2 regions of the Shewanella sp. SG44-6 genome follow, and region 1 is predicted to be linked to the other one. Evidence: riboswitches for the same ligand, from Rfam matches in the RefSeq annotation. Region 1 holds a riboswitch; the other holds the start of a gene.
The links. A riboswitch is a leader RNA that binds a small molecule or an ion and turns the genes downstream of it on or off. The one in region 1 is predicted to bind cobalamin.
Positions count from the first base shown of each region.

Region 2: linked by a shared signal. The riboswitch ahead of H5185_RS15380 (ABC transporter ATP-binding protein) and the one ahead of H5185_RS03020 (TonB-dependent receptor) in region 1 are both predicted to bind cobalamin.

Region 1 covers NZ_JACJER010000009.1:34,632-38,067, forward strand. The annotation lists gene H5185_RS03020 (TonB-dependent receptor) at 1-1,811, opposite strand, end outside; cobalamin riboswitch at 1,951-2,169, opposite strand; gene H5185_RS03025 (hypothetical protein) at 2,544-3,209, opposite strand; gene H5185_RS03030 (DUF3622 domain-containing protein) at 3,335-3,436, opposite strand, start outside.
Region 2 covers NZ_JACJER010000091.1:5,174-8,609, reverse strand. The annotation lists gene metH (methionine synthase) at 1-443, opposite strand, end outside; gene H5185_RS15385 (histidine phosphatase family protein) at 864-1,577, shown strand; cobalamin riboswitch at 1,699-1,835, shown strand; gene H5185_RS15380 (ABC transporter ATP-binding protein) at 1,914-2,723, shown strand; gene H5185_RS15375 (iron ABC transporter permease) at 2,716-3,436, shown strand, end outside.

The DNA of each region.
Region 1 (3,436 bases):
AATACATAACTGTCTAACTTATCGCCAGTATTGCTGTTGTCGCCTTCCATGTAACGCTCGCCAGTGTAAACACCTTCAACAAACGCTTGCCAATGAGCAGATATGTCGTAACTCATATAAGCTTTACCAGAGTGCTTGGCCACCCAAGATAATGCTTTACCGTCGTTCTCGCCTTGAGTGAATTCTGCATCAATATAGTCGTACGACGCACCTAATAACCAATTCGTTGAAAGCTGCACATCATAAGCCGTGCTTATACCAAAACGACGTGATTTATCAGCGTTAACGTTAGCACCGCCACCATAAGGCCCATCAGTTCGACCACCTTCGTAAACAATCTCATCTTCTAATTCAAGTTGATAAGCATTGATCTTCAATGTTTGAGTGGCAGTGGTATAATCCCAACCCGCTTCATAAGAGCGACCCGTTTGTGGATCTAACCCTTGAGTTGTCAGCGGTGTATAAGCTTGTTCATCGACTTTGGCAAAGCGGAAGTTATCATTAGCACGAACATAAAAACGATGTTCGCTGCTCGGACGATAATTAACACCAAACTCAAGTGCATGGGCGTCATTATCAATTTCAATACGGTTAGGATAAAGTAACTGATCATACAAATCGTCAGTCACTTCCGAGTAACGGCCACCTACTACATAAGATAATGTCTTGGTAATAGGCACTGATGCTTGAACATAAGCACTACGTTGAGTCTGTTTATTATTGCGTTGAATAGAAGCCGTATCAAAATCTGCTTCACCTGTACTCACATCAATGCCGGTGACCAAATTCAAGTCGCCATGATCTAAGTGATAATTGGCGGTCGCTTTAGGCGAAAAGCTTAATAAGTCACGCTCAATTCGCCCTTCACTGCCATATAACAGACTGGTGATTAACGTGTCAGAATAGGTTAAATCGGCACTCAATGCCCAAATATTATTTAACTGGTACTGATAGCCACTGCGTAATGCGGTGGTCATTTCATGAGTGAATTCACCCTCAGAAAAAGGAGCCACTTGACGAGGATTGGCTTCATATTGCGCTAAGGTCAGTGCGCCTGGTACTTGACGATCATTATCAAAATAATTAACTTCGACAAAAAAGTCTTCTACGTCAGTTTGATACTGAATGCGACCTAAAATAGAACTGGTGTCATTGTCGTTATTGTCGCGGTAATTATCACTTTTGTTATAACTCGCCGCTAAAAAGTAACGCCATGCATCATTGATAGCACCCGAAATATCACCTTTAGCTTCATAAGTGTCAAAACTGCCACCACTGACTTGTATGCCACCACTGGTTTCTGTTGGTGCTTTAGTAATAATATTGATAACGCCGCCAACAGCTTGATCGCCATATAACACACCAGCACTACCAGATAGAATCTCAACTCGCTCAATTAAGTTAATTGGAATAGATTCAATACTCGGTGCTGCAATATCAATGTTATTCAGTCTGCGTCCATCGACTAAAATCAGGGTGTTATTCGCCGCTTGCGAAGCTGAAAATCCGCGCATAGAAAATACTGTTCCCGAATTATTATCCGACACCTGAATACCAGATTGTCCACGTAATAAATCGGTTAAGTTAGTCGCGCCGCTCATTTGAATGTCAGCAGCATCAATCACATTGACGTTGGCAGCAATATTTAATGGCTTAGCAGCATTACGACCAATAACCACTAGGGTTTCATCCATGCTGATTGCTGAAGATGAAGAAGATGTAGCCGCTGAGTCTGCTGCCATAGCATTCACACTGACTACACTGAAGAATGCACTTAATAGCAATGCAATTTTTGTTGGTTTAGTACCCATTTACCTTTAACTCCTGAAAGGAAAAATGGGGCAAAAGTGCCGCAATATAGATGACGACTGTTGGCAAATCTACAGATCAATTCTTAGGGTATGCCAACGAGCGGTATTATATTACATTTCGAGATCTGCCCACCGAAATCATCGAAATCACCTTTAAGGCCGGTCTCCGGACTAAGGCTGTGGTGCTAAGGCCTCAATGGCATAGCACGCGCGAGTCTAGATGATTAACGCAATCGAGTTGCGCACCTGACTCTCACCAATCACCGTTGCGGGGGCAGTACCAGACTTGCACTGGTTTCCCGATTATCCTGCTGTGGGATATTGACCCACGGCAAGCACCATAAAGATTGACTCACTCACCTCAACGCTGATTTAGCCTTTAGGTGAGCGATTAAAATAACATGAGGCTCAGCTCAACATTAAAAAATATGTCTTTGGTTATGACAAGCTTGTATTAAGTCACTGCGTGCTAAACGTAACCGTTTGCGCAGCAAAATAATAACGCGGCGATTATAACGGATCCTAAGGTGTACTTCATACTTACAAAAGGTAATCTCACAGATAATTCAACTTAATGATAAATAAACTCATAGATTGCTATGGTCTTAAAGGCTAAGCGAACTGTTGAGCACACATTTACATTCGTAAACATCAAGATGTAAAGTTGAAACTTGGATACAAATAAGTGTAAATGAGATCTTCGGGTTAATGTTCAACACCGAGAAAAAATGATTAGGGCTGGGTCATAAACTGACGATAATTATCGATAGTGATAGGTGCAGTATCAGGAGTAAATATGTCGGTACGAATAGATTTATGAATAAGGTAGACATCATCGTCGTCACTTATTACCGTAAAATAGCCCATTTCACCTTGTAAAGGGGATATAAAAGACGTTTCAATCACAGCTGAAGCGCTATGAATATTAGGCATACTGGTACAACCTAATAAACCATGCACAGCCTCGAGGCCATCCACCTTAGAACTGCCGAGCTGTTGATAAATAACCTGCCCTTGGCAATGTTGTCGATAAGTGTCAGCCATTGAATTTAAAAATTGTTCTGGTTCAACGTCATCGGCTAAGCCCTTAAAGCCTTGCATACAGACTAAACGAGACCAATTATTTAACGACTCATCACTAGGAACAAACTCAGCCATGGTCATATCACCACGTTTTTCATTAAAGGCAAGCTTCCAATCCAATGGTGGTAAAAAACCAAACTTCGCAGACAGCTTTGTCAGTTGCTGAACATCATCAGACATCACAGCAGTAGCTGATGAATGACCAACTTCACCAAATGTCATGGGGATTTGAGAGGTAGCAGATGCACTACTCGGGAACAGGAACAATATCCCTATGCACCCCGAGCAGCCAATAATTGCAGCAATCTTGTTCATCCAAATGAATCCTTATTTGGTCAAGATAAAGATAAGTTGATCGAAACCATTCTAATTGAGCATATCCTATCCTGAACATACAAAAATTGAAACTTATCTATAACATTTACATCTTGGATAACATATTAATTAAACGTTTCGTCATCTTCAGCATCATCTTCAGCGTCGAAAAGTTCTTCTTCGTCGATAGCTGATTCAGCAGCAATGGCCGCGGCTACGCTTTTAGC
Region 2 (3,436 bases), on a different contig from region 1:
CTGATAGAGCAGGTGCGGTTAGTTGGGCCTAATACGCCGGCAACATAACGTGGCAAACCTGTTTGCGCAGCCACTTCGTCGGCTGCTTGGCGGGCAATTTGGGCTCCGGCTAGGTTAATTTCGGCGGCCAGAGACTGCATATCGTAATCGGCCATGGCGATGGTGGTGGCATTAAAGGTGTTGGTTTCAATAATGTCGGCACCGTTTAACAGGTACTGGGTATGAATATCTTTAATAATTTGCGCTTGGCTGAGTACTAATAAGTCATTGTTGCCTTTAACATCGCAATGCCAATCTTTAAAACGCTCGCCACGATAATCTTCTTCTTCCAACTTGTAGTCTTGGATCATGGTGCCCATGGCGCCATCTAAAATCACAATACGCTGCGCTAACAATGCATTAAGTTGTTCAAGTGTTTGACTGTAAGAAGTCGATTTCGCCATAACAGTTACCTTTTTATCACTATGTTGCTTGATACCTTAATTGAGATAAGCATACCCTTATTTTTACCAGAGTAGGGCGATAACATCATTGTTTATTACAGCTACTACAGGCAATTTTTGGTTGCTACTGTAGATCAGAGCTATTGCTCATAATGATGACCTTTTATATGCTGACCTGTTAAGATAGTATTTTGGACATATAAACGTATAGACGTCCATAGTACGCGAATTTTTACCGCTAGAGCAAGGCTGATTTAAGCTCAATGAGGCGCAATTTGATTTAATTTGATTTACTCGATAGCTGGATAAGTAAGTTAACATCAGAATAGTTAATTAAATTGAGGGTACATTTGCTCTGTGTTAGCAGTGCAAGGCACTGTTTGATAAATGTTTATGACTCTCTAACTAAGGTTTATGTCAATGAAGCGAGCCAAGATAATATTAATGCGCCATGGTGAGTGTGAAGGTGGAGGGATATTTCGCGGCCGCACCGATGTGAAGCTTACCGATATTGGTCTGACGCAAATGCAGCAAGCTTTTATCGAGCAGCAATATCCGATTAGTCATGTATTTAGTTCGCCGTTGTTGCGTTGTCAGTTATTTAGCCAAGCTTTAGCACAGCAACTATCGTTACCGTTAACCACTTTATCTTCACTACAAGAAATTGATTTTGGTGTCTGGGATGGGCAATCATTTGATGCTATTTATCAGCAAAACCCACAACAATTTGATGCTTATTGGGATAACCCTTGGCTGGCACAAAATACACCAGACAAGGCTGAGTCGGTAACCGATTTTGCCGCACGAGTGGAAGCTGGCTTAATGACCGTTGTTGATGCTCTGTGGAGCTCTTTTGCGCAGACAGATAGTGCTCAACAAAAGCCTAATGGTGACGATTGTCCCCATGCGTTAGTGGTGACTCATGGTGGCGTAATGCGCTGTTTAGTCGGATATGTACTCAATACTGGCCAATGTAGCGGATTATTCGCTAACCTAGCGATCCCCTATGCTGCTATTATGGTGCTCGATGTGTATTGGCCTGACGATGTTGATAATATTGATCGTTTTCAGCTGCCAATAAAAGATACTAAAGCCGCTAAAGTGAGCTTTACCTTACATTGGCCTAAGAATTGAGAACCACCAGAGTCGTGTTATGGCGTTACTGTCATCGTCGTTATAGTCTCAATATCATGGTGTTAAAATGACTAGCTTACTATTTATTGTATTAACATCATGTCGTTAAGATGATTATCTTCAACACGATAGTTTAAAAAGTAGTGCCTTTCAAGGTATTGGGAATTGGGATAAGCCCAAACTGTACCCGCAACTGTAAATGGATCAATTAAGTATTGGTGCATAAGTCAGATACCAGCTTTGAATCGCCTCATTATCCATACCTAAGCGGGTGACTTAGGGGAGTGATTAAATCGATGTATGTGTTAATTAATTGGACATGGCGAGGTTACTTGCATGTCTGAGTCTGTATTAGATGTAAATCATCTTTTTTGGCAAGTCGATAATAAAATGATTTTGGCTGACATTCATTTCAGTCTGCCTAAAGGTCAAATGCTAGGCTTAATTGGCCCAAATGGCGCGGGTAAGTCAAGCTTGTTACGTTGCCTGTATCGTTACATTGTGCCCACGAGCGGCGATATTGCGATTTTTTCCAAACCCATCAGTGAGTTTTCATCTAAGTTGCTAGCGCAAAATATTGCGGTGGTACAACAAGATACGCCGCATTATTTTGACATGACCACCGAGCAGTTAGTGACCATGGGGTTAACGCCGCATAAAGGTTTGTTTGATCCTAATACCGTCCAAGACCGTGAGCGTGTATTAAGCGCATTAGCCAAAGTGGGCTTGCAGCAACAAGCACTGCAACAGTATGAACTGTTATCTGGTGGTGAAAAACAGCGTGCACTTATTGCCCGCGCTATCGTGCAACAACCGCATATTCTTATTTTAGATGAACCCACTAATCATTTAGATATTCGTTATCAAATTCAAATTCTTGAACTGGTTAAATCATTAGGCATTAGCGTTATCGCATCGATACATGATCTAAATTTAGCCAGCGCGATGTGCGATAAATTATTACTACTCGATCACGGACAGTTAATTGCTAAAGGCACTCCAACTGAAGTGCTGACCGAGCGACAAATTAGTGATGTGTTCGGTGTGTGCTGCGACATTAATGTTCATCCACAACACGCAAAGCCCCTGATTAGTTATTTTTATGGTTACCAACCCAGCCACAAAGTGGGCCCTGATCATGATTGATGCATCCCAACGTCGCTACTATGTTTACTTCAGCTTGTTGGTTGTAGTTACACTGCTTACTCCGATTTTTGCCGCCAGTTTTGGGGCGGCCAATATTCATCTAAATGACGTATTAATGATATTTAATACCTTAATAGGCGGCGACATGCCGAGTGCGATTGATGGCAGTGAGCATGCAGTTAAGATAACTCAACGTATTGTGCTTGAATTACGCTTGCCGAGAATTTTATTGGCCTTTGTCGCCGGCGCTGGTTTGTCTATAGCGGGCAGTGTATTACAAACCGTGACCCGCAATCCTTTAGCTGACCCGTATTTGTTTGGCATTAGCTCTGGGGCGTCATTTGGTGCGGTGTTGGTGGTGTCGTTATTCAGTCAAACGGGTTTGTTTGCCGAGATGTTTTCAGGGGTATTTACCCTAGCGCCAAACTTTACCGCACAACCTTGGTGGTCTTGGTCGACATTAAGTATTCCGATAGGAGCATTCATCGGCGCCAGTTTATCTGTGTTGGTGGTGTTTATGTTGTCGGGACCTGGTCGAAGTAGCCAAGTTGAACGTATGTTGTTATCCGGTGTGGCGACCTCGTTTCTGTTTGGTGCATTGACCAGTTTGTTGTTGTATTTTTCGACCCCACAGGCTGCGGCGTCAGTGCTGTTTTGGAGTTTAGGCAGTTTTGCCAAAGCCAGTTGGTCTAACTTACTGTTACCGAGTGTAA